Regions from separate parts of the Streptomyces sp. NBC_01176 genome, predicted to be linked through region 1. Evidence: riboswitches for the same ligand, from Rfam matches in the RefSeq annotation. Region 1 holds a riboswitch; each other region holds the start of a gene.
What was found. Region 1 has a riboswitch for cyclic di-AMP ahead of OG199_RS22560 (M23 family metallopeptidase). Riboswitches for the same ligand answer to the same signal wherever they lie in the genome.

Region 1 (7,504 bases):
GGGCGGCCCGGGTCGCCGAAGGCCGCCCCGCCTACCCGTTGAAGGTCACCGTGAGCGGCTCCGGCGACCTCGACCCCGACGCGCAGTTCTGGCACACGGGCGGCGAGAAGATCGTCTACACCACGGACAAGGGAGCCGTACGGGCCGCCGACGCCCTGCGCGGTCCGAGCGTCGACGTGGTGGCGACGGGGGCCGAACTGGACTGGCGCGCCGTGCTCGAACACCTCCATGACGTACGGGGGGTACGGCGTCTCATGGTCGAGGGCGGCGGGCGGGTGCACACCCAGCTGATGGGCCAGGGCCTGGCCGACGAGCTGCAGCTCGCCGTCGCGCCGCTCTTCGTGGGACAGGCGGACGCGCCGCGGCTGTTCGGGCCCGGGGGATACCCGCCCGGGCGGATGCGGCTGGTGGAGACCCGGGCGGTGGGAGACGTCGTCCTCATCCGCTACGTCCCCACGGCACCCGGCACCGGTGGGCTCGCGGCCGCCGCGGACCGGCACTGGCTGGGGGTCGCGTGCGAACTCGCAGCGCTGTGCCCGCCGTCGCGGACCGCGTTCAGTGTGGGCGCGGTGGTGGTGGCCGCGGACGGCACCGAGCTGGCCCGCGGACACTCGCGGGAGGGGGGCGACCCGGTCGCGCACGCGGAGGAGGCGGCACTCGCCAAGATCGCCGCCGGGGATCCCCGGCTGGCGACCGCCACCGTCTACAGCAGTCTGGAACCGTGCGCCCGGCGGGCCTCGCGGCCCGCGCCCTGCGCCCGGCTGATCCTCGACGCGGGCGTGCGCAGAGTGGTGACCGCCTGGCGGGAACCGGACACCTTCGTGGCGGGCGCGGACGGAAACGGGCTGCTGGCGGCCGCGGGCGCGGACGTCGTGGTGCTCCCGGAGTTCGAGGAGCGGGCCACGGCACCCAACGCGCATCTTCTCGGCGCCCCCTAGCGGAGGGGCTTCCGGCGGCCGGGCGCCCCGGCCGTGGTGGTCGTGAGCGGAGCGGAATCGCGGGGGGATCGGAGCGGAACCGCGGAGGAAGAGGCCTGGTCGCGGGGCGTGCGTGAACGGGTGTGCTCCGGGGGTCGAACATGGCGTACACTGGTTTCAACGACGCGGGGTGGAGCAGCTCGGTAGCTCGCTGGGCTCATAACCCAGAGGTCGCAGGTTCAAATCCTGTCCCCGCTACTCAAGGCCAAGGGCCGGAACTCGGATTCACGAGTTCCGGCCCTTGGTGTTTCCGTCCTTGGTGTTCCGGGCCTTGGCGTTCCGGGCCTTCGGCGTTTCCGGTTCCCGGTGTTTTCCGGTTCCCGGTGTTCGCGCGGCCCTCGGTTCCGGGTATTCGCGGCCCCCGGCGTCCCTCCGCCCGCTGGCCCCCGGCGTCTCTCCGGCCGCGGATACGGGGACCGGCCGCAGGACGCGCGCGACGCCTGTCGGCGGACCCGTCCCCCGGTCGGCCCACACCGCTGGCCCCCTCCCCCCGCTGCGGGAAACCTGGACGGGTGGGGCAGCCAGGAGGTGCGCAGCGGGCCGAACCGCCCTACGACCGGTCGGGCGGACGGCTGCCCGGCGACCCCGTGCCCGATCCGGGGCTCGGGAGCGAGCCGCCGCGGGTTCCGGTCGAGACGGACGCGCGCCGGATCTCGCGCGCCTGGACCCTGGTGCGGGTGCTGCCGGTGCTGCTCGTCGTCGTCGCGGTGGTCTACGACGTCCTCACACCGCCCGACTTCACCGCGGCCCCGCTCTTCACCGCCGCCCCGCTCGTCGCCGCGCCGCTCTTCTCGCTGCGCGGCACCTTCCTCACGGGGGCCCTGACGCTGGCCGCGCTGCTCGCCCTCCGTCTCAGGTTGGGCCTGCACATGAGGATCGGCTCGATCACCGAGGTCGTCACGGTGGCGACCGTCGTCGGCCTCGCCGTCCTCATCAACATCCTCGTCCGCCGCTCGGACGAACGGCTCGCCTCGGCCCGCCAGATCGCCGAGGCGGCACAGCGCGCCGTGCTGCCGGAGCCCGAGGCCAGGATCGGCGCCCTGGAGGTCGCGGCGCGCTACGAGGCCGCCCAGGAGGGCGCGTCCATCGGCGGCGACCTCTACGCCGTGCAGGACACCCCGCACGGAGTACGGCTGGTGGTGGGCGACGTCCGTGGGAAGGGCATGGGCGCGGTGGCCGCCGTCGCGGTGGTCATCGGGGCGTTCCGGGAGGCGGCCGAGCAGGAGGCGACCCTGGAGGCGGTCGCGCAGCGGCTGGAACGGGCGCTGGCCCGCGAGGGCACCCGGCGCGAGGGCCTGGACGCCTTCGAGGGCTTCACCACGGCCGTCCTCGCGGAGATCCCGCACGACGGCGACGCGGTACGGATCGTCAACCGCGGCCATCCTCCGCCGTTGCTCCTGCACGCGGACGGCACGCTGGCCACGCTCGACGCCGCGGACCCCGCGCTGCCGCTCGGCATGGGCGAGCTCGGCTCCTGGCCCGACCGCGCGGAGACGGCGGACTTCCCGTCCGGCTCCACGCTGCTGGTCCACACGGACGGGCTGTCCGAGGCGCGCGACGGCCGGGGGACCTTCTACGAGCCGGCCGAACGGCTCGCGGGACGGACCTTCCGCGACCCGGACGCCCTGCTGGCCTCGCTCGCGACGGGGGTCCGACGGCACACCGGCGGCGCGCTCTCGGACGACATGGCACTGCTCGCCGTACGGCGCCCCCGGCAGACGGCGAAGCTCCTTGATCGCCGTCACGAGGCGTAGCCGGACGGTATCCCTCCGCATAACGACTGACGCACCGTCAAGAACGGCCTCACCGGGGACGGTGGGCCAACTCGCCCGTTTTCCCCCGCTCATGCCCCGTAAGTCCTGGCCAAGAGAGCGCAATGATCAGCACGAACGGCTTGGAATCCGGTACCCGAGTCTATTAACGTTCGATAACGCAGCGCGGTCGTCCCAGCCGTCACAAGAGACGGCTCCGTGCGCACGCGCCGAATCCCGCGAGGGAACCGGGGAACCACCAACTTGGGGTGAATCGAGCGTCTTTCACGGTGGAGACACCGTGGGTTGACGCGCGTAGGAGACCTTCCTGCTCCGAACCCGTCAGCTAACCCGGTAGGCGAGAAGGAAGGAAAGGAGCGCGCCCACGTGGCGTCCAACCGGCCTGCCCAGCCCACTTCGTTCGCGCCGAACGACACCCAGACCTTCGGTTACTCCCGCGGCGACGACGAGGGCCCCTGGGAGGAGTGGAACCCCACCGCGGATTCCGTCGCTCCCGTCCGCGGCCGGCACCGCGTCTCCAAGCAGCGCGGGGGCGGGCTCGCCCGCAGCTCCACCGTCCTCGGCGTCGGTGTCCTGGCCGCCGTCGGCGCGGGTGGCATCGCCACCGCCGCACCCGGCAAGCCGCCCGTGTCGATCTCGCTGCCCGACCTCTCCTCGGTCACCCAGTCGGCCAAGGCCCTGATCTCCGACGGCGGCTCCAGCACGCCGAAGGGCTCCTCCACCCCGCTCACCGGCGCCGGTCTCACCAGCGCCGACGCCGCCCAGGGCAACGCGGACGCCGGTGAGGCGCTGCGTGCCCGCATCATGGAGCAGGCAGAGTCCCAGCAGGACCAGGTCGACAGTGCGGCCCAGTCCGCCGCCGAGACCGCCGCCGCGAAGAAGGCGGTCGCGCTGGCCGCCGAGCAGCAGGACGAGGCCAAGGCCAAGGAAGCCGCCGCGAAGAAGAAGGCGGACGCTGAGGCCAAGCAGAAGGCCGAGGCCGCGCGTCTCGCGGAGCTCGCCAAGAGCTACTCGCTGCCGACCTCCTCGTACACCCTGACCTCCCGCTTCGGCGACGCCGGCTCCATGTGGTCCTCCGGGTACCACACCGGCCTCGACTTCGCCGCTCCCACGGGCACGCTGATCAAGGCGATCCACAGCGGCACCATCACGGAGGCGGGTTGGGCCGGCGCGTACGGCTACCGCACGATCCTCACCCTCGACGACGGCACGGAGCTGTGGTTCTGCCACCAGTCGTCCATCAGCGTCAGCGTGGGCCAGAAGGTGGGCACGGGTGACGTCATCGGACGGGTGGGCGCGACCGGCAACGTGACCGGGCCGCACCTCCACCTGGAGGTCCACCCCGGCGGCGGCGCCGCGATCGACCCGATGGCGTGGCTGCACGGCAAGGGCATCAACCCCTGATCCGGCACCCGCCACCAGTACGGCGGGTGCGGAATGCAGTCGTCCGGTACGGCTGTTGCAATGGGGTATGACTCCTCTCCGCAAGCTCGGTTCCTCCGACCTCGAGGTCTTCCCGCTCGCCCTCGGCGGCAACGTCTTCGGCTGGACCGCCGACGAGGCGCAGTCCTTCGCCGTCCTCGACGCGTACGCCGCCGGGGGCGGCAACTTCGTCGACACCGCCGACGGCTACTCGGCGTGGATCCCCGGCAACAAGGGCGGCGAGTCCGAGACGATCATCGGCAAGTGGTTCGCCGCGCGCGGCAATCGCTCCGATGTCGTCCTCGCCACCAAGGTCGGTTCCCATCCCCAGTACAAGGGGCTGGCCCCGGACACCATCAGGGCGGCGGCCGACGCATCACTGCGCCGGCTCGGCACGGACTACATCGACCTCTACTACACCCACTTCGACGACACCTCGGTCCCCGTCGAGGAGATCATCGGCACGCTCGACGAGCTGGTCCGGGCCGGCAAGGTCCGGGCGATCGGCGCCTCCAACCTCTCCGCCGAGCGGCTCGCGGAGTCCCTGGAGTTCTCCGACCGCGAGGGCCTCGCCCGCTACACCGCCCTCCAGCCCCACTACAACCTCGTCTCGCGCGACACCTACGAGGGCCCGCTCCAGGAGGTCGCCTCCCGGACCGGACTGGCCGCCGTCCCGTACTTCGCCCTCGCGTCCGGCTTCCTCACCGGCAAGTACCGTCCGGGCACGACCGTCGACTCGGCGCGGGCCGAGGGCGCGGCCAAGCACCTCGAGACGGAGCGGGGGCCCCGTGTCCTCGACGCCCTCGACGAGGTCGCCCGCGCCCATGACGTCCCGGTCGCCACGGTCGCCCTCGCCTGGCTCGCCGCCCGGCCCACCGTCGCGGCCCCGATCGCCTCGGCGCGGACGGTCGAACAGCTTCCGGCGCTGCTCGCGGTCGCGGACCTGACGCTGACGGACGACGAACTGGCGCGGCTGACGGAGGCGTCCGCCTGAGCGATCCGCTCCGCGGCCCCGGCGCCGCTCAGGTCCGGTACGGGTCGTACGCCGGACGGGGCGCTGCCGGGGCCGGATACGGACGTCCGTCCGGGGCGGACGGCTGCGCGGGGACATGGCCGTAGCCGCCGTGGCTGTAGCCGCCGTAGCCGTACGCGGGCCACGGCGGCGGCACCGGTACGGCCGGCGCGGTCACCCGTGCCGCGTACGCGAGAGAGGGGCGGGCGACCTCCCGGCGGCGCCACAGCTCGTGGAGCAACTCCCGCTCCCGTACGACGAAATCGGCGCCGGCCCGGCCGCTGCGTCCCCGGTGCCGCAGGAACGCGAGCGAGGTCGCGCAGGCCTCGTACCGCGCGACCGACCGTGCCGCCGCCCTGCCGAAGTGATGGGCCGCGTACCGACGGGCGAGCCGCCGTGCCCGCATCGAACCGAGCGCGTACGGCTCGGGCGGTGTCAGCCACCCGGCGGCGGCGTACGCCGGGAGTTCGGCGCGGACGGTCCTCAGCTCGCGCTGCCGCGTCCAGATGACGAGGAAGGTGAGCAGCCCGAACGCCGGCACCATGAACGCGCCGTACACCGCGAAGAACCCGTACTTCCCGAAGCTCGACGAGCCGTTCCACATGGCGTGCATGCCCATCGCGAGCAGCAGTCCGCCCAGGGGCAGCAGGACGCGGCGCAGCCGCCGGTGCTCGGCGGACAGTGCCGCGATGCCGAAGCCGATGCCGGTGAACACGGTGAACAGCGGGTGCGCGAAGGGCGCCATCACGACCCGGACGAAGAAGGTCGCGGCGGTGACTGAGGCCAGTCCGTGCTCGCCGCTGAGCTGGTCCGTGCCGAAGGCGTTGCCGAGGTAGAGGATGTTCTCGGTGAAGGCGAAGCCGGTCGCCGTGACCCCGGCGATGACCACGCCGTCGACGATCCCGGTGAAGTGCCGTCTGCGGAAGAGGAAGACCAGCAGGACGGCCGTGGCCTTCGCGGACTCCTCGACGATCGGGGCTATGACCGTCGCGCCGAGCGTGTCCGCGCTCGACGGGTCGGCGGTCGCGGTGGCTATCCACCGGGTCGCGAAGCTGTTGGCGACGATCGCTATCAGCGCCGCCGCGCACGCGCCCCAGGCGAAGGCGAAGAGCAGGTTCCGCCAGGGGCCGGGCTCGACCCGGTCCAGCCAGCGGAACGCGGCGAGAAGGAGCGGGACGGGCAGCACGGCGAGGCCGAGACCCACCAGGAAACCCTCGGTACCCGTCTGCTGGCGCACCAGGGCCAGGATCACGAGACCGGAGAGCGCGAGCAGGGCGGCCGGCGCGCCGTAACGCACTCTCCCCCAGGCTGTCGGCCGCGCTCGGGCAGCGAGGTACCCCCATCGCTGCCACCAGTGCGGGAGCCGCGGCGCACCGGCGGTCGGCGCGTCGCCGGGAGCGCCGGGGTGCGTGGGGTACGCGGGGAAGGTGGCCACGGCATTGACCCTAACGAGGCAGGGGCGGTCCCCGCGACGGTGCCGGAGGCGGTCCGCGGGAGTGTCAGTCGCCCGACGTGTGCTGCTCCCGGTGCCGTACGCGCCGGAAGAGCAGGTCGTTCACCACATGACCCTTCTCCAGCCCCTGGCCCTCGAAACGGGTCAGCGGCCGGAAGCCCGGACGAGGCGCGAAACCGCCGTCCGGCGCGGTGTTCTCGAAGTCCGGATGTGCGGTCAGCACCTCCAGCATCTGTTCGGCGTACGGCTCCCAGTCGGTCGCGCAGTGCACCAGCGCGCCCGGCGCGAGGCGGGTCGCGACGAGGTCCAGGAACTCCGGCTGGATCAGCCGGCGCTTGTGGTGGCGCTTCTTGGGCCACGGATCGGGGAAGTACACGCGCAGGCCGCTCAGCGAGTCCGGCGGGAGCATCTCGCGGAGCAGGATGATCGCGTCGCCGTTGCCGACCCGGATGTTGGACAGTCCGTTCTGGTCCGCGAGGTTCAGCAGGTTGCCCTGGCCGGGGGTGTGCACGTCGACGGCCAGGATGCCCGTCCCCGGGTCCTCGGTGGCCATCCGCGCCGTGGCCTCGCCCATGCCGAATCCGATTTCGAGGACGACGGGAAGGTCGGCACCGAAGAGTTCGGCCAGGTCGATGATCCGCTGCCCGTCGATGTCGAGGCCCCACTTGGGCCACAGCCGCTGCAGGGCGTCCGCCTGCCCGGCCGTCACCCGGCTCCGGCGCGGCTGGAAACTCCGGATCCGCCGCTCGAAGTGCGACCCGGCGGGATCGGCCTTCGGCCCGTCGGGGAAGCGGGGCTCTCCCTTGGCACGGGGGCGCTCCCGCTGGGTGTCGCCGGTGGGGTGGGGCTCTTCGGGGGAGCTGCTCAG
Region 2 (7,504 bases), 3.2 Mb from region 1:
CGACGCAGGCGGACTGGGGGGCGATGGCGAAGCCCTCGTTGTTGTAGTTGGCCATGCCGGTGGGTCGGTCGTAGGTGTGGGTGACGGCGAACGTGCCCTGGGCGTTGATGTCGAGGGTCGAGGTCCGGCCCTGGCAGGTGTCGTCGCAGGCCGCCCACAGGTGCCCGGTGGCGGGCTCGAACTCCAGGTCCATCACGCCGGGAAAGCCGCTGGTGATGGTGGCGACGCGGGTGTATCCGCCGCCGGACTGGTTGAGGGCGTAGGCGTAGACGGTGCCGTTGTCCTCGACGCCGGCGAGGAAGAGGCCGCTTCCGTGTCCCGGGTAGCCGGCCGGGTTGTAGGCGGCGCCGGTGTGCTCGTCGCGGAACCCGTGCGCGGTCAGGAAGGTGTCGGGGATCCACGAGATGCCCTCGGGCCCCGCGTTGGCCGGCAGGGAGGGGAGGTCGGAGGTGAGGTTCCACTCCGCGGTCGCGTTCAGCGACGAGGCGGTGGAGGAGGCGTCGAAGCGCAGGATCTTCGGCAGACTGGTGGAGCTCTTGCCGTTGTCGCGCTCGGTGACGACGAACATGCCGTCGGGGGTGACGACCACGCCCTCGGCGTCGGGGTCGCCGGTGCCGCCCGCGTAGTGCAGGGCCTTGCCCGATCCCCAGCCGCTCGCCGGGTCGGGGCGCCATGTCGTGCCGTTGGGCACGAGCCGGTACAGCTTGCCGGGGCCGTTGTTCACCGCCCAGAGCACGCCCTCGCTCTCGAACGACAGCCCGCTGAGGTTCTCCCCGAACACGTTCGAACCGTCCGCGACGGTGACCGCCGTGCCGCCCGGCCACGTGGTGTCGCCCCCGCCGCCGGTGGTACCGCAGGCGTTCGCCGCGCCCTTGGTCGGCGCGGTCGTGGTCGTGAACGCGCCGGTGCCGTCCGCGCACCGCCCGTACGTGGTACTGGCGTGGTCGGTCCAGGTGTAGGAGTCCACCAGGGTGGAACCGTCCGTCTGGAACAGCCGCGCGGAGTCCGAACTCCCCAGCCCGTACGACGACTCGACATCCAACGCCAGGAACGCACCCGGAGCGATCGACGTCTTCTTGCCGATCTTGTAGGAGTGGGAGTTGTCGTTGTCCTTGACGATCCATCCGGACACGTCGACCGCGGCGGACCCGGTGTTGACGAGTTCGATCCAGTCGCCGGGGCTGCCACCGCTCGACTCGACCTCGTTGATCCGTACCGTGGACGGGTCCTGCGCCGAAGCCGGCGCACCCGACAGGCCGAGGGCGAGGAGGATCAGGGCGACGGCGGTGATGGGGGCTTGTCTACGCCAGTGCGTACGCAAGGTGGCCGGTCCTCTTTTCAGGGGGTCGGGCAGACAAGGAGCGCGCTCACGCTCCCGGCGAAGCTTCGGGCACACCGACGACCAAGGACTGAACTCGCCGCGAACAGTGCGGGTACGCGCCGAACGGACTTGATCAACCGGTACCCCCCGCCGCCTCGGCCGCGCCAAGGCGAGCCCCCTGGCGATGAGTTGGGTACCCGCGTCGACGTAGGAGCCTCCACCGGCATGCCGCCGCGTACGCCGGGGACAAGCGGACGGCGAACGACCGGCGCAGGAACCGTGCGCTCCCCGGACGAGTCGCCCGAGGCAGCGCCACCGGTCACTTTCCGAGGCCGGCTGGCGGTGGAGGAGAGTACGTCCGACCACATGCCGGTGGTCACCAACGCGACCGCGACGTGCACGACCGTCTCGGGCAAGTAGCCGTCCGCGTAGGCCCGTTCGACGACTCGATGCGTGAGCCGGCGCGCCGTCCGAGGGGGTGCCCGAGGCGGGGCCCGACGCCCGCGCCAGGTCGGCGCGGGCGTCCGGCAGGTCGTGCCGGACCAGCCGCTTCGACAGCCCCCTTCAGGCTGCGGGACGGCAGTCGCGCGCGAGCCCTCCCGGCCTCTTACGCGGGCCGCGCGGCACTGTGGATCGCCGCCTGTCCGGCGTAGAAGATCGACTCCTCGCGTATGTACGCCCCCGGGCTCGGCGCGTGGATCATCATGCTGTTGCCGATGTAGAGGCCGACATGGCTGACGTCGCCGTAGAAGAAGATCAGGTCGCCGACGCGGAGGTCGGTGAGCGGGATCGCCGTGGTGGCCGTCGCCTGGTCGCGCGCGGTGCGCGGGAGCGCGACCCCGGCCACCATCCACGCGGCCCGGGTGAGGCCCGCGCAGTCGTAGGAACCCGGCCCGGCCGCGCCCCAGACGCACGGCCTGCCGATCTGGGCACGGGCGAAGGCCAGTGCCTTGGCTGCCTTCATGTCGTACCCCGATCCGGACGTGTCGCCGCCGGCCATGACCGTGCCCACGGTGGTGGGTACTCCCGCGGTGACAGGCGCGGCCTGGACGAAGGACGCGTCGGGAGCGACGGACGGGGCGAACGGAGCGGACACGACCGACGGGGCAGGGGCAATGGTCATGGCCGGGCTGTAGGCCGTCTCCGAGGCGACGGGCGCCTCCGGGACGAAAAGCAAATCCGGGGCACGGAGTGGCTCCGGACCTTGGAACTGGTCGGGGGCGTAGGGCATGTCCTGCGCGTAGGACAGCTCCGGAGCGTAGGGCGTACCCGGGGCGAACGCCGTGTCCGAGGTGAACGTCATACCCGGGGGGAACGCCGTGTCCGAAGCGAACGTCATGCCAGAGGCCGACGCAGTGTCCGAGCCGAACGTCACGCCTGGGGCGAACGCGGTATCCGAGCTGAACGTCATGCCCGAGGCCGACGCAGTGTCCGAGCTGAACGTCACGCCTGGGGCGAACGCGGTATCCGAGCTGAACGTCATGCCCGAGGCCAACGCAGTGTCCGAGCCGAACGTCACGCCTGGGGCGAACGCGGCATCCGAGCTGAACGTCATGCCCGAGGCCAACGCAGTGTCCGAGCTGAACGTCATGCCCGGGGTGAACGCCGTGTCCGAGGTGAACGTCATGTCCGCGGTGAGGGGCATGCCCGTACCGAGGGACGCGTCCGTACCGGCCGGTGCGGCCATGCCCGCACGTGCGGCCGTGTCCACGGCTGCGCCCATGGCCAGGCCGGCCGACTGCTGTCGCCGCCACTGCTCCTCGGCCTCGCGGCGGGTCCGTTCCTCCGGGGTGGGCCAGATCTCCTGAGCGGGCGGCGCCTCGATCGCCGCGATCGGGGCGATCCGCTGCTGGACGACGTGCCGGGACAGCAGTTCACGGGCGAGTGCGAGCTTGCGCCGGTTCTGCTCCTTGCGGTTCTTCAGCGAGGAGTGGCCGGACTCCGTGGCCGGCGCGGGCAGGGCCTTGACCGCCTCCTGTCGCGCTCCGGTCCCGGCCGGCAGCGCCGCGACGGCCCTCCCGGAGGCCGGCTCAGTCCCGGCCGCCGGTCCGGCGGTCAACTCGGCCACGGGGCCCGCTCCCGGTCCGGCGGTCAGCTCCGGAACGGGGCGACCCGCGGTTCGGGCGGAGGGTCCGCCCTCCAGGCGCTTCGCGGCAGGCGCGGGGCGCGCCTCGGCCGCACGCTTCGGCGTTCTGTCGGCCGGCAGCCTCGCCGGCACGGTCGGGCCCAACTGGGCACGGCCCACGTCGAACCAGGGCCGGGACACGTCGTCGAGGGCGGCGTCGGTGCTCCTGCGCCCGTTGTCCCGGGCGGGGTTGACGCGCTTACGCGAACCGGAGGTCATCGCGCGGGTCGCGTTGTAGTTCCCGGTGGCCGTCTCGGCCCGGTCGTACAAGGAGCTGATCCGCTGCTGGACCTCTTCGCGGCTCGGACCGTCGTCTCCGCCGAGGGACGCGGAGTTGGGGCTCTGCGGGAGGTCCGCCGAGGAGCGGGCCACCGTCGCGGGTGCGGAGCGGGGCATGCCGGGGAGGCTGTTGCCTCCAGGGCCCGGGGTGCGTTCCGGCGCCATGGCAGACGTACTCCTTCCGTGCTCCGCCTACCGAGTTAGCTGTCGGGTTCGGGCGGACGGATCCGGAAGGTATGCCCTACGGCCTCTGCCCGGTAGGGCAGTTGGGCCGATTCACCCCAGGGTTCGGTTGGGTCCCCGGCTCCGGTGGCCAGGAGGCCGCACCGGATTAGGCGGAGGCCAAGCGACCCGGCGAGGTTCGCCGGAGGAAGTCGTGTGGCCTGTCGCCAACTTAGCCAACTTGTGTGCCTCACGTGAAGATTGAAGTGCGATGTGTCCGATATGTAATTGTGACCTTCGTCGTACTCCCGATCTCGGGTGAGTTTGCGCACCACGGCGCCGGTGTCAGCGCAGGTGCGCCCGTGGCTCGTCGGCGCGACGCGCGGGACCCGACGGGTCCGCCAGGGCCGGTGACACCGCAGCGGCCGGTGTTCCCGCCACGGCCGCCGGGACCGCCGGTCTCGACAGGTCCGGGCCGCCGGTCGGCCGATCGTCCGCTCGGCGCGAGCCGAGCAGGACCGACAGGGCCCGCACGGGTCTTCGCCAGCGCCCGTGCAGCAGCCCCAGGACGATCGCGGCGGCCACGGCGATCAGGTGCTCCCGACCCGCCAGATTGGGTTTGACGATCGACTCCCACACCATCGAGCCGCCGGTGAGCGCGAACACCACGGGCGCCCGTCGGACGACCGCGAGATAGGTGAACAGGCCCACCACGGCGGCGGACGGGCCGGTGTCCAGCACCTGCCCGATCTCGGGGGGCAGCCCCAGGCCCCACCAGCCCGGGCCCATCGCGATCATCACGCGGACGGTGAGGGTGCCCGCCAGCGTGGTGACGTACGCGATGACCAGCGTCCGGGCCCGGCCGAGGGCGAGTTCGGCGAGGGCGAACGCGAGGAACAGCTGGGTGATGCCCGCCCACACCGGAAGGTCGAGGGCGGGCACGTACAGCGACACGGGAGTACGCAGCAGGGCCAGCGGCAGGGGCAGGGACGCCTTGACACCGCCGGTCAGCCGCACCACCGTGGCCCCGGCCGGATGCTGGGCGATCGCGTGGAAGAAGATGACCCCGAAGGCGGCCACGAACGCCAGCACGAGTCCGGACAGTCCACGGCGCAGGAGTTGCCGGAACGGTTCGACGACCATGCCGTGCCACTCGCCGCGCAGGGTGCGTCCGACGAACGACACGAACCGGTACGGGGATCCACCCGGTCGCCCGTGCGCGTCGTCGCCCGCGGCGGACGGCGGTGGACCGTCGCCGGGTCCCGCCGTCCGTCCATGACCGTTGCCGACATCGCCGCGACGCTCTTCCACCGCCCTAAGCAATGCCCTCTCCCCCCACCACCCGCAGGACGTCTCCTCGTATAGAGGGACGTGATCGTCATTAGGTTGACTCCGGCCGTGCCCTGTCCCTGTCGCGGGCCCGGCCCCCACCGCCCGTGCGCCTCAGGGTGAGCCGAGCGGGCCGTCCGTCGGCCTGCCCAGGTAGGTCAAGGGGCCCGGTTCCGGTACGGGGATCTCGTGGAAGCCGAGACGGTCGTAGAAGGCGCGGGCGGACGTGTTGGCGGTGACCATGCCGAGGTGGACGGCCGGGACACCGCGATCGGCGAGCGCGGCGAGGAAGGTGTGCATCAGCGCCCGGCCATGGCCCCTGCGCTGCCAGTCCGGGAGCAGGTCGATGTGCAGATGCGCGGGATAGGCGGCGAGTTCGGGCAGGATCATGCGTTCGGGGCGGTGCAGCAGGTCGATCATCGTGTCGCCCGGGGTGTGCGGTGGCCTCGTGCTCCGGGGGTACCGCTCGGCGACACCCGGTATCCAGACGTCGCGGAGGTCGCCGACGAAACGCGCGGTGTCGGCGGTGCCCAGGACGTAGCCGACCGCCCGGCCGGTCCCGTCGTCGAGCACGAAGGCGAGCTCCGGTTCGAGGTGACAGTAGGGGTACGCGAACAGGGTCGGCATCAGCTCCTGGTCGGGATAGAGGGCCCGTGAGTCCCCTCCGTCGTGAGCCGTCATCACGCACACGTGCGCCACCGCTGCACGGTCTTCGGCCTTGTACGGCCGGATCGTCGGCTGGTGAGTCATGAGCCGTATCCTCCCCGCATGGGAGCGCTCCCGCCAGCGCCTGGACGCTCCGACCGCCCCGTCCGTCCGACCCGTTCCATCCGCCCCTCCGTCCGGCTCGCCCGGCCCGCTCGAGCCGCCGCCTCCCTACCCCTTGCCCCCGGGCAGGGACCGTACCCGCACGGCACCGCCCGGCGCCGGCCGACCGCCGTCACCGGCAGCGCAGCGTCTCCCACTGCGCCGCGGCGCTGTCCAGCAGCATCTCCAGGGCCGTGGGATAGGCGCTGTCGACCATGCGGGTGGCCAGGAGGGGCGCCGCCTCCGCGATCCGCGGATGGGTGGCGCGCGGCAGCCGGGCGTACGTCGAACGCCACATGTCCTCGTCGGCGCTGCGGCTCTCGCGCGGCAGCGCCAGCGAGGCGGCGTCGAGCGCGGCGAAGGCCAGCGTCTGGTCGATGAAGGCCTGGTAGATCCGTACGGTGTCCGGCAGCGGGAACCCCGCGGTGCGCAGGACGTCGAGGATGGCCTCGTCGGCCGCCAGTTCGTGGGCCCGGCCGGTGACCCGGTTCGCGGTCAGCAGCGCCGCCTGCGGATGCCCGACGTACACGGCGTGGATACGCAGCCCGAGGCCGCGCAGGTCCGCCCGCCACTCCCCCGTGGGCTGCCAGCCGTCCAGGGCCTGCCCGATCAGGGCGTCGCCGATCGCGAGCGTCAGGTCGTCCATACCGCGGAAGTACCGGTAGAGGGTGCTGGGATCGGCGTCCAGGGCCAGGCCGAGACGGCGGGCGGTGAGTCCCGCGCTGCCGTGCTCCCGCAGCATCCGCAGGGCGGTCTCGACGATGAGCCGCTCGGACAGCACGGTGCCGCCCCTGGTGGGACGACGCCGCCGCCGCTTCTCCTCGGGCACCACCGCTTTCGGCACCGCCACCTCCCCGACCCTTATGCCAACACCATTGACCTTATCCGAGCACCCGGCGTTGGATCTCCCGCCAGGGGCGCCGCGTCTCCGGTCCGTGCGGGCACGTCCCTTCTCCGCAGAGAGGAAGTCCGTGTCATGCGTGTTCTGCTTGTGGGAGCCGGCGGTGTGGGCACCGCCATCACCCGGATCGCGGCCCGTCGTCCGTTCTTCGACGAGATGGTCGTGGCCGACTACGACCTGAGCCGCGCCGAGGCCGCGGTCGCCGCCCTCCCGGACGCCGCGGGCCGCTTCCGTGCCGAGCGCGTCGACGCCTCCGACCAGGGCGCGGTGACCGCGCTGCTGAGCCGGCACGGGTGCGACGTCCTGCTCAACGCCACCGATCCCCGGTTCGTGATGCCCCTCTTCCAGGCGGCGCGAGCGGCCGGCGCCACCTACCTCGACATGGCGATGTCCCTGTCGCGCCCGCATCCCGACAGGCCGTACGACGAGTGCGGGGTCATGCTCGGGGACGCGCAGTTCGCGCAGGCCGCCGACTGGGAGAAGGCGGGCGCGCTGGCCCTCGTCGGCATGGGTGTGGAGCCGGGGCTCTCCGATGTCTTCGCGCGGTACGCGGCCGACGAACTCTTCGACGAGATCGAGG
Region 3 (7,504 bases), 520 kb from region 1:
GGACGGACGGCTCAGCAAGAACCCGGCCCACCACGACGAACCCGCGCACGCGAAAGGCAAGACGGGCATCCCGGGCGAGCGCAAGGCCGAGCTGATGACCCATCTGCTCAACATCGACCCGCCGGACCACACCCGGCTGCGGCGGCTCGTCAGCAAGGCGTTCACCCCGCGCCGGGTCGCCGAGTTCGCACCGCGCGTGCAGGAGCTCACCGACCACCTCATCGACCGGTTCCAGGAGAGGGGCTCCGCCGACCTGATCCACGAGTTCGCTTTCCCGCTCCCCATCTACGCCATCTGCGACCTGCTGGGCGTGCCCCGCGAGGACCAGGACGACTTCCGGGACTGGGCGGGGATGATGATCCGGCACGGCGGCGGCCCGAGGGGCGGGGTCGGGCGGTCCGTCAAGAAGATGCGCGGGTATCTGGGCGAGCTCATCCACAAGAAGCGTGAGGCCCTCCCCGACGTGCCCGCGCCCGGCGAGGACCTCATCTCCGGTCTCATCCGCGCCTCCGACCACGGCGAGCACCTCACCGAGAACGAGGCCGCCGCCATGGCCTTCATCCTGCTCTTCGCCGGGTTCGAGACGACGGTGAACCTGATCGGCAACGGCACGTACGCGCTCCTCACCCACCCCGGGCAGCGGGAGCGGCTGCAGACCTCGCTCGCCGCCGGGGAGAGGGGCCTGCTGGAGACGGGTGTCGAGGAACTCCTGCGCTACGACGGCCCGGTGGAGCTGGCCACGTGGCGGTTCGCCACCGAGGCGGTCCGCATCGGCGGACAGGACATCGCGCCCGGCGACCCCGTGCTCGTCGTCCTCGCGGCCGCGGACCGTGACCCCGCCCGGTTCGGCCGGCCCGACACGCTCGACCTCTCCCGCCGTGACAACCAACACCTCGGCTACGGCCACGGCATCCACTACTGCCTCGGCGCGCCGCTCGCCCGGCTGGAGGGACAGACCGCGCTGGCCACCCTCCTCACCCGGCTGCCCGACCTCCAACTCGCGGTCGATTCGGCTGATTTGCGATGGCGTGGCGGACTCATTATGCGCGGATTGCGCACGCTTCCGGTGGAGTTCACACCTGGTCGGTAGTCATGCGGCAGTCGTACGGTGTGCGCGAGGTGGCTGTCGCGGCGCCCCGTAGTGGTGGCCGCAGAGTATGAAGGTCCGGTCGCCAAAAGGTGATGCTCCCTCAACTCTGTGATCTTCACGTGATCTGCGCTGCACCTACTTGTGACAAGTGATCGGGTGCGGATACGTTCACCCATCAACGCGGCTCATCGGCCGCGTAGTCACCTGCTGTCACGTGAAAGGCTCTCGCATGCTCTCCGGGAACGGCCGCCATCGTCGCCCCCGTCAGGCCCCGGCCCTCATCGTCGCGGCAGGAGTGACCGGATCGGCCATCGCCATCCCGCTGCTCGGTGCCGCCAGCGCGAACGCGGCCGACGGCACCACGTGGGACCGGGTCGCCGAGTGCGAGAGCGGCGGGCAGTGGAGCGCCGACGACGGCAACGGGTACTACGGCGGACTGCAGTTGACCCAGGAGAACTGGCAGCGGTACGGCGGCCGCATGTACGCCCCGAGCGCCGACGAGGCCAGCCGGTCGCAGCAGATAGCCATCGCCGAGAAGGTCCTGGCCGACCAGGGTCTCGCCGCCTGGCCGACCTGCGGCCCGCTCTCCGGGCTCAGCAAGAACTCGGGCGAGGTCTCGGTCGACACCGGCGTGGCCGACGACTCGTCCAGTTCATCCGATTCATCCACTTCGTCCGATGGATCCGGCTCCCTGGGGGATTCGCTGGGGATCGGCGCCTCCTCGTCCGACTCCTCCCGTTCCGACTCTTCCTCCACCGATTCGTCCTCGACCGATTCGTCATCGGACGGGACCGGGAACAGCACGAAATCGGACACGCCCTCGGACGAGGAGTCCGGCAGCGCCCGGGAGACGGACAGTGCGGGCGCGAGGTCGGCGAAGGGTGGCGAATCGGGCAACTCGGGCCAGGACGGGGACGCTTCGACGGCCTCCGAGGGGTCGACGACCGGTGCCGGGCGCCACCGCGGTGGCAGTGCCGCCGAGAACTCCACCGACGCCACGGCGGACGACCGCGGCGACGACTCCTCCGGCCGGCACGCCTCGCGCGACTCCGGCGCCGCCCGCGGCGTCGTCGACGGCTCGTACGTCGTCCGCACCGGAGACAGCCTCTCGACCATCGCCGACACCCTTGACCTCGAAGGCGGATGGACCGGGCTCTACGCCGCGAACGCGAAGACGGTCGGCGTCGACCCGGACCTCATTCTCCCCGGTCAGAGCCTTGCAGTTGATGCCGAATCGGGCGAAAAGTAGCGGGAGTTCACGTCACGGTTCGCTGGGTAATGTCCGGTTTGGCGCAAGTGAGAGATGGATCTCAAAGGCCCTGATCGTCTTTGAAATTCGGTCGATCGACTGCTTACGGTCATCACCGCTCGCCACAGCGGGCCCCGACGGTCGCAACGCCGAATCCTGCCAGCGGCCGTACGGGAACAGTCGACGCGTCAAGCGCCGTAGGCAGGAGCGGGGGACCCAAGGTAAGCGCCGCGCCCGGTAGTTGACCGGGAGCGGCTTGGGGTGAAGACGTGCGCCGAGAGCGCACGGCCGGGCACTCACCCGCCCGAACCCGACAGCTCACCTCGCAGGCGTCGGTGAGGGGATCACTCGATGCTGTTTTCCAGCAAGGGCAAGCACCGCCGTCCGTCCAAGGCCACTCGTGTCGCCACGCTCGCCGGTGTCACCGGCGTCGCCATCGCCGCTCCGCTGATGGCGGCAGGCAACGCCTCCGCCGCCACCGCTTCCGAGTGGGACTCCGTCGCCCAGTGCGAGTCCGGCGGCAACTGGTCGATCAACACCGGCAACGGTTACTACGGCGGCCTGCAGTTCTCGGCCTCCACCTGGGCCGCGTACGGCGGCACCGCCTACGCCTCCACCGCCGACAAGGCCTCGAAGTCCCAGCAGATCACCATCGGCGAGAAGGTCCTCGCCGCGCAGGGCAAGGGCGCCTGGCCGACCTGCGGCACGGGCCTGTCCGGCGCCGCGTACACCGGTGGCACGACCGCCCCCGCCAAGCCGTCCACCTCCGGCGGCACCCAGAGCAGCGAGACCCGGTCGACGGACACCGCGGCCTCCCGTTCCTCCGAGCGCCCGGCGGCCCAGAAGAAGACCGTCTCCACCCCGACCGGCAAGAAGGTCAAGAAGGGCGACGGCGAGTACAAGGTCGTCAAGGGCGACACCCTCAGCTCGATCGCCGAGAAGAAGAAGGTCAAGGGCGGCTGGCAGCAGCTGTTCAAGCTGAACAAGGACATCGTCGACGACGCGGACTTCATCTACCCGGGTCAGCAGCTCCACCTCAGCTGAGACGACGGTCCCCCGGACGAGGGGCCTCTCGGATGACAGGCCCCTCGGCTGGCAGGCCTCCCGTAGGAAGGGTCTCCACGCCGGAGACCCGATAAGGGTCCACCCCCGTCCCCACGGGCTCCCCGCTCCGGTGCGTCTTCCCCCGTACGCACCGGAGCGGGGCTTTTTGTTTCGAAGGGGAACAATATTTACCCTCAGTTCTGCTCAAGGGGTGGTCGAGCGGCTGGCCGATCGCTCCGGGCCGGTTAGGCTCATCCCGCGGAGCCGAACGCGGCACCGTGCAGTGCGGGCCCCGCGGGCCCGCGTACCCGCGTCACATCCCAGAAGGAGATGCTCGTGCCGTCCATCGACGTCGTCGTAGCCCGGGAAATCCTGGACTCCCGAGGCAACCCCACGGTCGAGGTCGAGGTCGGCCTCGACGACGGCAGCACGGGTCGTGCCGCCGTCCCGTCCGGCGCCTCCACGGGTGCCTTCGAGGCCATCGAGCTCCGTGACGGTGACCCCAACCGTTACCAGGGCAAGGGTGTCGAGAAGGCCGTCCTCGCCGTCATCGAGCAGATCGGCCCGGAGCTCGTCGGCTACGACGCCACCGAGCAGCGTCTGATCGACCAGGCCATGTTCGACCTGGACGCCACCGACAACAAGGGCTCGCTGGGCGCCAACGCCATCCTCGGTGTGTCGCTGGCCGTCGCGCACGCCGCCTCCGAGGCGTCCGACCTCCCGCTCTTCCGCTACCTGGGCGGCCCGAACGCGCACCTGCTGCCTGTTCCGATGATGAACATCCTGAACGGCGGCTCGCACGCCGACTCGAACGTGGACATCCAGGAGTTCATGATCGCCCCCATCGGCGCGGAGTCCTTCTCCGAGGCGCTGCGCTGGGGCGCCGAGGTCTACCACACCCTCAAGTCCGTCCTGAAGTCCAAGGGCCTGTCCACCGGCCTCGGCGACGAGGGCGGCTTCGCCCCGAACCTGGAGTCGAACCGCGCCGCGCTCGACCTCATCCTCGAGGCCATCAAGCAGGCCGGTTACGTCCCCGGTGAGCAGATCGCGCTCGCGCTCGACGTCGCCGCGTCCGAGTTCTACAAGGACGGCAAGTACGAGTTCGAGGGCAAGTCCCGCTCGGCCGCCGAGATGACGGAGTACTACGAGGAGCTCGTGGCGGCGTACCCGCTCGTCTCCATCGAGGACCCGCTGTACGAGGACGACTGGGCCGGCTGGAACGTCATCACCCAGAAGCTGGGCGACAAGGTCCAGATCGTCGGCGACGACCTCTTCGTCACCAACCCCGAGCGCCTCGCCCGCGGCATCGAGGAGGGCTCCGCGAACGCCCTGCTCGTCAAGGTGAACCAGATCGGCTCGCTGACCGAGACCCTGGACGCCGTCGAGATGGCCCAGCGCAACGGCTTCAAGTGCATGATGTCCCACCGCTCCGGCGAGACCGAGGACGTCACCATCGCCGACCTGGCCGTCGCGGTGAACTGCGGCCAGATCAAGACCGGCGCCCCGGCCCGCTCGGACCGCGTCGCCAAGTACAACCAGCTGCTGCGCATCGAGGAGATCCTCGACGACGCCGCGGTGTACGCGGGCCGCTCGGCCTTCCCGCGCTTCAAGGGCTGACCCCGGCAGGGTTAAGGCTTAGCCAGTCGCACGTACGTCCCCGTACCCGGTCCCGTACCGTGTGCGGGGACGTACGCACGTGTGAAGGGGAGGCGGGGACATGGCCGTGAAGGACCGGGACCGGTTCTCCACCGCGACCCGGCTGCGGCTGCTCGGCGAGCAGACGGCGGCCCGGGTCTACCGCTCCCAGACCAAGCGTCAGGCCCGGCGCTCGCGGCTGACGGGCCGGGCCGCGCTGCTCGCGCTCGTCGTCTGCTCCCTGGTCGTGGCCCTCGCGTACCCCATAAGGCAGTACGTGTCCCAGCGCGCCGAGATCGCCGATCTGCAGCGGCAGCAGGAGCAGGCCCGCGCCCGGGTCGAACAGCTCCGCGACCTGAAGGCGCGCTGGCAGGACGACGCGTACGCGGAGCAGCGGATCCGGGAACGGCTGCACTATGTGATGCCGGGTGAGACCGGCTACGTCGTGATCGACCCGGACGCGGTGAAGCAGTCGCGGACGAACCGCGGGGCGGACGCCCGCCCCTGGTACGCCAACGTCTGGGACGGCGTCGACAAGTCCGACCGCTCCGACCGGTGAGCTGACACGGACCGGTGAAACGACAGAGAAAGTGACTTGAGCACAGGCATGGAAACGCCCCCGCCGCCCACCCCGCGGACCGAGCCCACCGACGCGGACGTCGAGGCCTTCAAGCAGCAGCTCGGCCGGCCGCCGCGCGGACTGCGCGCGATCGCGCACCGCTGCCCCTGCGGCGAGCCGGACGTGGTGGAGACGGCGCCCCGGCTTCCCGACGGGACGCCGTTCCCGACGACGTACTACCTGACGTGTCCGCGCGCGGCCTCCGCGATCGGCACGCTGGAGGCCAACGGCGTCATGAAGGAGATGACGGACCGTCTCGCCACCGACCCCGAGCTGGCCGCCGCGTACCGGGCCGCCCACGAGGACTACATCGCGCGCCGCGACGCCATCGAGGTGCTCGCCGGGTTCCCGAGCGCGGGGGGCATGCCGGACCGGGTGAAGTGCCTGCACGTCCTGGTGGCGCACTCCCTGGCCGCGGGCCCCGGTGTGAACCCGCTGGGGGACGAGGCGATCGCGATGCTGCCGGAGTGGTGGCGCAAGGGTCCGTGCGTGGACCATTCCGTGGCCGACGGGGCCTGCGCGGAGGGGTGAGCTTCCGACCCCACGGGGGCTGCCGCCCCCGGACCCCCGCATCGGCCTGAACGGCCTCGTCCTCATACGCCGGACGGGCTGGACATGCGGGCCCGCGCTGGAGACATCGGTCCGGAGACATCGGTCCACGTCGGGTGGTTCCGGTGCGGGCCGGGGGTGCGAGGTCTCGCTGAACGGCCGGCGGCCGGGGGCATGCATGTCAGCCCGTCCGGCGTTCGAGGACGAGCCCTTCGGGCGATGCGGGGGTCCAGGGGGCGCAGCCCCTTGGCGGGGTATGGGGCGGAGCCCCAGGTACGGGATGACGGTGTCCCCCTGCTCGAGCGAAGCCGAGAGCTCGGGGGAGGGCAGGGACGGCGGAGCCAAATAGGCTGGGACGGCTGCACGCCGGAATCGGAAACCACCACAGGAGACCACAGCTCATGACCAGGGTCGCCGCCATCGACTGCGGTACGAACTCCATCCGTCTCCTCGTCGCCGACGCGAACCCGGCGACGGGCGAACTCGTCGACCTGGACCGCCGTATGACGATCGTCCGGCTGGGCCAGGGAGTGGACCGCACCGGCCGCCTCGCCCCCGAGGCCCTCGACCGCACCTTCGCGGCCTGCCACGAGTACGCGGCGGTCATCAAGGAGCACGGCGCGGAGCGCCTCCGCTTCGTCGCGACCTCCGCCTCCCGCGACGCCGAGAACAGGGACGAGTTCGTACGCGGTGTCCTCGACATCCTGGGCGTCGAGCCCGAGGTGATCACGGGCGACCAGGAGGCCGAGTTCTCCTTCACGGGAGCGACCAGGGAACTCGCGGGCCGGGACGACCTCGCCAAGCCGTACCTGGTCGTGGACATCGGCGGCGGCTCCACCGAGTTCGTCGTCGGCGACGACCACGTACGTGGCGCCCGCTCCGTGGACATCGGTTGTGTACGGATGACCGAGCGCCACCTGGTGCACGCCGGCGTGGTGAGCGACCCGCCGGCGCCCGCGGAGATCGACGCGATCCGCGCCGACATCGAAGCCGCGCTGGACCTCGTGGCCGGGACGGTCCCGCTGGGCGAGGCCCGCACCCTGGTCGGCCTCGCCGGTTCGGTCACCACGGTCGCGGCCATCGCGCTTGACCTCCCCGCGTACGACTCGGCCGCCATCCACCACTCCCGCATCCCGCGGGAGAAGGTCCGCGAGATCACCGAGCGGCTCCTGCGCTCCACCCACGCCGAACGGGCCGCGATCCCCTCGATGCACCCCGGGCGGGTCGACGTCATCGCCGCGGGCGCCCTCGTCCTGCTCGCGATCATGGAGCGGATCGGCGCGGAGGAGGTCGTCGTCAGCGAGCACGACATCCTCGA
Region 4 (7,504 bases), 3.2 Mb from region 1:
CGAGGTGGACGGGATCGGGCTCGACGAACTCGTGGGGGGCTGCGGTGTCGCCGAGTCGGTGCTCGCGGCCCTGGACCGCGCCGGAGTCGCGTACCCGGGAACGCGCGTCGCCGTACAGGGCCTGGGCACCATGGGCGGAGCCACCGCGCGCTTCCTGTCGCGCGCCGGACTCACCGTCGTGGCCGTCGCCGACATCAAGGGCACGATCGGGAATCCGGACGGACTCGACGTCGACGCGCTGCTCGCGGCGAGAGACGCCTACGGGACGGTGGACCGCGCGGTGCTGCGCCCGGCCGACCGTGAACTCCCGGCCGATGCCTGGCTGTCGGCCGACGCGGACGTCCTGGTGCCCGCGGCGGTCTCGTACGCGATCGACACCACGAACCAGGCCCGGATCACCGCCCGTTGGATCGTGGAGGCGGCCAACATGCCCGTCCTGCCCGGGGCGGAGGACCTGCTCGCCGCGCGCGGTGTCCTCGTGCTGCCGGACGTCGTCGTCAACTCCGGGACGAACGCCTGGTGGTGGTGGACGCTCTTCGGCGACATCGGCGCGGACGCCGACGAGGCGTTCGCGTACACCCGACGCTCCATGCGCGGTCTGATCGACCGGATGCTCGCCCGCGCGGAGGCCGACGGGACGACGCCGCGGGCCGCCGCGCACGCCATCGTCGCCGACCGGCTGCCGGTGATCGCGGAACGGTTCGGCTGGTACCGCTGACCCGGGAGCGGGGTTCCGGGCCCGACTCCCGCGCCGGGCTTCCGGCCCGACTCCGGCACCGCGCTGCCGCCGAATCCCGTCGCGCTCTCGTCCGATCCGCCTGCGCGGGACGGGAGTTCCCGGTGTCCGCAGAGACAGGACGTGTCCGGATCGGCCACCGGGAGCCGTCCGACCCGGGCGAGGCACTAGGGTTGCCGCGTGGCAAGGGTGCGGTTGAGCGTGGCGGAGCGGCGTCAGGAATTGCTGCGGGCTGCCATCGGACAGATCGAGGCGCGGGGCGTGGCGGCGGTACGGATCGCCGACGTGGCCTCGTCGCTCGGGGTGAGCAACGCGTTGGTGCTGTACCACTTCTCCACCAAGGAGAAGCTGGTCGCGGCCGCGTTCACCCACGCCGCCGAGGACGACCTCGCCCATCTGCGCAAGCTGCTCGGCCGCCGTACGTCCGCGCTGCGACGACTGCGCGCGGCCGTCCGCTGGTACGCGCCGACCGGCCAGGCCAAGGGCTGGCGACTGTGGATCGAGGGCTGGGGCGCGGCGCTGCGCGAGCCCGCGCTGCGGGAGGTCACGCGTGACCTCGACAGGCAGTGGAAGGCCGCGATCACCGAGGTGATCGCGGAGGGAGTGGCCGGCGGCGAGTTCCGGTGCCCGGATCCCGCGGGAGCCGCGCTGCGGCTGACGGCGCTGCTCGACGGGCTGGCGGTGCAGATGACCGCCTACACGGGCGCGGTGTCGCGGGCGCGGGCCCAGGAGTGGGTGGACGACGCGCTCGCGCGGGAGTTGGGAATCGAGCGGGCGGCCCTGACGGCGGCGGTGCGCTGAGGCGCCTGCCCCGGCACATCCCCCGCCGTGTCCGGGGCGACGCCCCCCCGCGGTCCCGCCCGTCGGCCGTCCCGCGATGTCACGCGGCTCAGGCGACGGATCCGATCCGCATCCTGATGTCGTTCGGCGACAGGCTGCCCTTGGCCGCGACATGGTCGCCCGAGGACTCCCCGCGCAGCCTTCGTCCGATCCACGGCACGAGGTATTCGCGCGCCCAGTGGATGTCGTCGCGCCGTACCTCCAGCGTGCCGCGGGGCGGCAGGGGCGGCCAGGGCTGGTCCGGGTCGGCGGGCACGTCGAGGCCGAGGACCTGGCCGGCCCGCAGCGCGACCCGGGTGTGGCCCTCCGGCGACAGGTGCAGTCGGTCGCCGTCCCAGGCGCGCCGGTCCTGGATCGTCTTCAGGGACCACAGGTCGAGGACCGGACAGCCGTACCGGTCCGCGATGGCCCGCACATGTCCGTTGTACGTGGCGATCTTGCCGCGCAGGTGCTTCAGCACCGGGACGCCACGGGTGTCGAAGCCGGTCGTCACCATGACGGTGCCGACGGCCGAGGTGAGGTCGGCGACCGCGCGCTCGAAGCGCTCCGCGACCTCGTCGGGGTCGGTGCCGGGCCGGATGATGTCGTTGCCGCCCGCGCAGAAGGAGACCAGGTCCGGGGCGAGTTCCTTGGCCCGCCGGAGCTGGTCGTCGATGACCTGGTCGAGCAGCTTCCCGCGGACGGCGAGGTTGGTGTAGGTGAAGTCGCCTTCCGGCTGCCGGTCCGCGAGCAGTACCGCGAAACGGTCCGCCCAACCGACGAAGGCTCCTTCGGGGCCGGGGTCGCCGACGCCTTCGGTGAAGCTGTCCCCCACCGCCACGTACGACCCGATCACCGCTCTGTTGTCACTCTTCGAATCGTCTGCCACGTCGAGCCATGATTCACCTTGGGATGTGAGCTACGCGACCGTAGGAATGGGTTGACGGGTGGTGAGATAAGCCACTCATAAAGACCGGCGAAATCCGGAATAGGGTTCTCTCAGGCGTGGTTGAACAGCCGCCACACCTGGAAGACCGTGATCCGGAGACGACGCCGGCACGGCATCGACGAGACACCGCGGGCCGGACCCCGGGATCGTGGGGTCCGGCCCGCGGGTCGCGTGGGGGCGTCAGCCGACGACGACTCCGTACGAGCGCAGGTACGCGACCGGGTCCATGTCCGAGCCGTAGTCCGGCGTCGTGCGGATCTCGAAGTGCAGGTGCGGACCGGTGACGTTGCCGGTCGCGCCGGAGACGCCGACCTGCTGCCCCTCGGTCACGGTCTGCCCCGCCGCGACGGAGAGCGCGGACATGTGGGCGTACTGCGAGTACCGGCCGTCCGCGTGCTGGATGACGACCTGGTTGCCGTACGCGCCGCCCCAGCCGGCCGAGACGACGGTGCCCGCGGCGACGGACCTGATCGTGGTGCCGGTCGGGACCACGAAGTCCACACCGGTGTGGTAGCCGCTGGACCACATGCTGCCGGGCACCTTGTAGCCGGTGCCGATGGTGGCCCCCTCGACCGGCAGGGTGTACCCGGCTGCGGCGGCCTTGGCCGCGGAGGCCTGGGTGGCGGTGGACGCGGCCGGCTGCGCGGCGCCCTGCCCCTCGATCGTGAGCTTCAGACCGGGGTGGATCGCCGTCGGATCGCCGCCGACGACCGCGCGGTTGTCGGCGTAGAGCTTCTTCCAGCCGCCGCTGACGTGCTGCCGGTCGGCGATCTTCGCGAGTGTGTCGCCGGCCTTCACGACATAGGTCTTCGCCGCGGTCTTCTCCGCGGCGGTCCCAGGTACGGAAACCGTCGTGATCTTCTGCACGGCGGACGGGACCGCGGCCGCCGGGGCCGCGGCATGGGCGCAGACGGCCCCCATCAGCGGCATTGCGAGCGCGGCACCACCGGTGCCGAGCACGGCGATCGAGCGGGGCAGACGCAGGAACTTGGGGCGACGGTGCTTACCCTTCGCGGGCATGGCGCATTTCCTCTCCGGCGCCTGCGAGGTGAGCTGTCGGGTGCGGACTGGAGATGTCCGGCCGCGCGGCAGCGCGGCTGTACCCCTAGCCGTTCCGGAGACCGGAACAGGCGCGATACCTGTGGATCCCCCGCTCCTGCCGCGTACGGGTGAGTGCGGATTCCGGGCGGCGGCAGGATTGGGCGTCCGTCCGGATTGAGGGCGAACGTAGGCGAGGGGAGAGGGCGTCGACAACTGTGCGCGATCCCCGCACGCACCCTTTTCATGATCGATGCCCGAATTGCCCGTCACCCTCCGTGCACAGCGCCCCCTCCATCCCGGCAATCCGCGCGGCGGTCCGGGCACATGGTGGAGGGAATGCCGCCACGCATCGTCACGCGTATGACGCTGCTCACGCACGTCCTCCCATGTAGCCATATTCCCGGGCGAGTTCGACCTGAAGTGACAACTGACACAAAACGCCAATATCAGACAAAGGTTGATGACCGCGGCGCACCGAGATCCCCGCGCGGTCCCGGGCGCGGTCCGTGGTGCAACAGCACCGCATTTCGATGCACTTCACCTGTTTCACCCGTCCGTGCGCCCCGAGAGCGCCGTTCTCGGGGCGCCTGTGGACAACTCATTGCCCGAGGAACCCATGTCGTATCGTCGAGAGGCGATTCCCGTCGGCGAGCAACGACGAGCGGTGCCGACGGCCCTATGGGAGGAGCCCCCGTGACGCAGCAGGTCCCGTCGACCGAGCCCGAGCTGGCCGGAGTGCGCAACTTCCGAGACGTGGGCGGCCTGCCCACCGTGGACGGCCGACGGGTGCGGTCCGGGCGGCTGTTCCGCAGTGGTCACCTCGCGCACGCCACGGAGGAGGACGCCGTGTTCCTCTCCTCGCTCGGCCTGCACACGATCTTCGACTTCCGCAATGCCTCGGACCAGAAGCTGGAGGGGCCGGACGTCGAGCTGCCCGGTGTCCGGAACGTGAACCTTCCGCTGACGGACCCGGCCGACGGCAGCGAGTTCTGGAAGATGGTCCGCGACGGCGAGCTCGACCAGCTCCGTGCCCACCTCGGCGACGGCCGGGCGGCGGACCGGATGATCGGTTCGTACCGCACGATCATCACCGAGCGGACGGCCGAGCACTCCCAGGTGCTGCACGCCCTGGCCGAGGACAGCGTGCCCGCGCTGATGCACTGCGCGGCGGGCAAGGACCGCGCCGGCCTGTCCATAGCCGTGACGCTGCTCGCCGTGGGCGTCGAGCGCGACGCCATCGTCGCCGACTACCTGGAGTCGAACGCGCGGCACCGCCGCTACAAGGTCCACCGCAACGGCACCTCGGACACGGCCCGCTCCCCCGAGGTCATGGAGCTGCTCAGCCCGCTGTTCGACGCGCGGGCCGAGTATCTGACGGCGGCCTTCGAGACGATCGAGGAGACCTGGGGCGGCGTCGACAGCTACCTGGAGCAGGCCCTGCGCCTCACCCCCGACCTGCGCGACCGGCTGCGCGACCGGCTCCTCGACTGACGTCCACGGGCGGTACGGCGGTACGGCTGTACGGCTGTACGGACGTCCGCCGGCCCCCGGTCTACTGGTTCTGCGCTCCCAGCGTGAACAGCAGGTAGATGAAGGCGGCGAAGAGGTGACCGACGGCGACGTAGATGATCAGCCGTACCCACAGCGCACGGGGGAACTTGTCCTCCATGGACCGACGGGGGCCGGGTTCCGTGGGTTGCGTGGGTTCCGTCATGACATCTCTCCCAGGGTCGGGTGCGCCGCCGCCGGGCCGAGGCACAGCGCGGCGGCGGGGCTCTGCAACAGGGTGTGTACGAAGAGGAGATCGGCGCCCGCCTGGTCGGCGGCGGCTATGCGGTGCGGGGTCAGCGAGTCGAAGTGCGCGCTGTCCCCGGGCGCGAGCACCTGCGTGGTGTCCCCGAGGCGCAGCCGCAGCCGCCCCTGGAGGACGTGGAGCCACTCCTCGCCGGGATGGACGCGCACGATGTCGCCCTGGGAGCCGTAGGGGACGTGCACCCGCAGCGCCTGCATCCCGCGGCCCGGCGAACCGGCCTGCCAGTAGGTCCAGCCGCCCGCCGCGGTCGGCTCCATGTCGGCGGCCCGGACGATGGCGTCCCGTTCGGCGACCCTCTCGCCCAGCAGCTCCGAGACCGTCGTACCGTAGATGCGGGCGAGAGCGAGCAGCATCGGCAGCGAGGGCTGGCGCTGTCCCGTCTCCAGCCGGGAGAGATGGGCGGCCGAGAGCCCTGCGGCGCGGGCCGCGGCCTCCAGGGTCAGTGCGGCGCGCCGCCGCAGTTCACGCAACTGCGGCGCGACGACGGGCAGCGCGTCGGCTGTCCCGGGCTCGGGCGGCGTACCGGCCGCCCCCGGCTCGATGGGGCTCATGCACTCCATTGAGCCGCAATCTTGCCTCTCGGGCAAATTTCTTGCCTCAGAGGCAAAGACGCCGTGGCCGGCGTCGTGGCGCGGGAAGCCGGAGAACCTCCGTCGCGACCTCGAGCCGTCGCCGGAGACCGTCGCCGAGGCCGGAAGCCTGCTCTCGCCCGGTGACAGCCGTCGACGACCGGCCGCTGCGACGCGGTCGGGACCGGGCGTTCACCCCAGGCCCGGCAGGCTCCGCACCTCGCTGACCTCCAGGAATCGTGCGAGAGCACCGCCCGGCTCATCCGCGGCAGCAGGGCGGTGACCAGCGAGACGGTGACGACCGACCGCGGCAGCGACCAGATGGTCTGCGCGTAGGTCTAGGCCGAAAATCCCACCCCGCCATGGGGCAGTGCCGTGTCCGCGGCGGAGGCGTAGCGTTCTCGCCGCGCTCCGCGTCCCCTCCACCACGTACCCGATCTACGGCGTAGAGATCGGCCGGGCCCGGGTTCTCCGGTGGGCCCGCGGTCTCCCGTCCACGTGGCGCGGCGGGCGGACACTCCGGGCCCTGGGGCCGGGCGGGCCGCGGATGCGTCGTGTCCGCCCCTGGGGCGAGCCCGCCCCTTCCCGTCGGGCAAGCGGTGCCGGACAGGAAAGGGCGGACGGGAAAGGGCGGACGGGACCTAGCGGTTCGCCACCGCCTGCTTGACGAGCGTCTTCCCGAAGTCCCACATCAGCCCGCCACCGCTGTGCGCGTCGTCCATCACGGCGACGAAGGCCTCCATGAACCGGTCCACGTCCCGCTCACCGACGATCAGCGGCGGGATCAGTTTGATCACCTCCAGGTGGTCCCCGGAGACCTGGGTGAGGATGCGGTGCCGCTGCAACAGCGGGACGACGACCATCTGCGCGAAGAGCCCCTTGCGCGCGGCCTGCAGCATGGTCCAACGGCTGCGCAGCTTCAGCGATTTGGGCCGCCCGAACTCGATGCCGATCATCAGCCCCCGGCCGCGGACGTCACTGAGCAGCTCGTACGTGTCGACGAGCGCCGCGAGCCGGGTCTTCAACTGCTCCCCCGTGGCCCGCGCGTTCGCGACGACCTGCTCGTTCTCCATCACGGAGAGCACGGCGAGGCCGGCCGCCATGGCCTGCGCGTTGGACCCGAAGCTCGCCGAGTGGACGAGGACCCGGTCCATCGACGAGTAGACCTTCTTGAAGATCCAGTCCTTGCCGAGGGTGGCACCGACCGGCACATAACCGCCGGACAGCGCCTTCGCCACGCACACCAGGTCGGGTTCCACGCCGTCCTCGTGCTGGTAGGCGTAGAAGTCCCCGGTCCGCCCCAGGCCCGTCTGCACCTCGTCGGCGATGAGCAGCGCCTTGTGCCGGTGCAGCAACTCCTGGGCGGCGCGCAGATAGCCGGGCGGGGCCTCGTGCACGCCCTTGCCCTGGATGGGCTCGACGATGAGCCCGGCGACGTCGCCCCGTTTCAGCTCGCGGGCCAGCGCGTCGAGGTCGCCGAGCGGGACGGCCGTGTCGGGCAGCAGCGGGGCGAAGCCGTCGCGGAACCCGTCCTCGCCGTTCACGGACAGCGACCCGGTGGTCAGCCCGTGGAAGGC

Region 2: another riboswitch for cyclic di-AMP. It lies ahead of OG199_RS36520 (C40 family peptidase); the one in region 1 lies ahead of OG199_RS22560 (M23 family metallopeptidase).
Region 3: another riboswitch for cyclic di-AMP. It lies ahead of OG199_RS24800 (transglycosylase family protein); the one in region 1 lies ahead of OG199_RS22560 (M23 family metallopeptidase).
Region 4: another riboswitch for cyclic di-AMP. It lies ahead of OG199_RS08530 (LysM peptidoglycan-binding domain-containing M23 family metallopeptidase); the one in region 1 lies ahead of OG199_RS22560 (M23 family metallopeptidase).

The regions. Positions count from the first base shown of each region.
Region 1 covers NZ_CP108600.1:5,220,962-5,228,465, forward strand. Annotated here, with positions in the region: gene OG199_RS22545 (dihydrofolate reductase family protein) at 1-938, shown strand, start outside; tRNA gene OG199_RS22550 (tRNA-Met) at 1,102-1,175, shown strand; gene OG199_RS22555 (PP2C family protein-serine/threonine phosphatase) at 1,490-2,731, shown strand; cyclic di-AMP (ydaO/yuaA leader) riboswitch at 2,947-3,104, shown strand; gene OG199_RS22560 (M23 family metallopeptidase) at 3,116-4,153, shown strand; gene OG199_RS22565 (aldo/keto reductase) at 4,221-5,165, shown strand; gene OG199_RS22570 (PrsW family intramembrane metalloprotease) at 5,194-6,618, opposite strand; gene trmB (tRNA (guanosine(46)-N7)-methyltransferase TrmB) at 6,683-7,504, opposite strand, start outside.
Region 2 covers NZ_CP108600.1:8,379,461-8,386,964, reverse strand. Annotated here, with positions in the region: gene OG199_RS36525 (lamin tail domain-containing protein) at 1-1,321, opposite strand, end outside; gene OG199_RS36520 (C40 family peptidase) at 1,929-3,842, opposite strand; cyclic di-AMP (ydaO/yuaA leader) riboswitch at 3,899-4,073, opposite strand; gene OG199_RS36515 (hypothetical protein) at 4,233-5,072, opposite strand; gene OG199_RS36510 (GNAT family N-acetyltransferase) at 5,331-5,966, opposite strand; gene OG199_RS36505 (TetR/AcrR family transcriptional regulator) at 6,157-6,867, opposite strand; gene OG199_RS36500 (saccharopine dehydrogenase family protein) at 7,000-7,504, shown strand, end outside.
Region 3 covers NZ_CP108600.1:5,737,175-5,744,678, forward strand. Annotated here, with positions in the region: gene OG199_RS24790 (cytochrome P450) at 1-1,090, shown strand, start outside; gene OG199_RS24795 (transglycosylase family protein) at 1,320-2,339, shown strand; cyclic di-AMP (ydaO/yuaA leader) riboswitch at 2,523-2,686, shown strand; gene OG199_RS24800 (transglycosylase family protein) at 2,691-3,383, shown strand; gene eno (phosphopyruvate hydratase) at 3,714-5,000, shown strand; gene OG199_RS24810 (septum formation initiator family protein) at 5,101-5,577, shown strand; gene OG199_RS24815 (DUF501 domain-containing protein) at 5,626-6,168, shown strand; gene OG199_RS24820 (exopolyphosphatase) at 6,588-7,504, shown strand, end outside.
Region 4 covers NZ_CP108600.1:2,026,407-2,033,910, forward strand. Annotated here, with positions in the region: gene OG199_RS08515 (Glu/Leu/Phe/Val dehydrogenase dimerization domain-containing protein) at 1-718, shown strand, start outside; gene OG199_RS08520 (TetR/AcrR family transcriptional regulator) at 917-1,537, shown strand; gene OG199_RS08525 (SGNH/GDSL hydrolase family protein) at 1,626-2,411, opposite strand; gene OG199_RS08530 (LysM peptidoglycan-binding domain-containing M23 family metallopeptidase) at 2,685-3,524, opposite strand; cyclic di-AMP (ydaO/yuaA leader) riboswitch at 3,530-3,686, opposite strand; gene OG199_RS08535 (tyrosine-protein phosphatase) at 4,239-5,036, shown strand; gene OG199_RS08540 (DUF6126 family protein) at 5,098-5,214, opposite strand; gene OG199_RS08545 (XRE family transcriptional regulator) at 5,256-5,909, opposite strand; partial or broken gene OG199_RS08550 (lipid II flippase MurJ) at 6,176-6,322, opposite strand; gene OG199_RS08555 (aspartate aminotransferase family protein) at 6,569-7,504, opposite strand, start outside.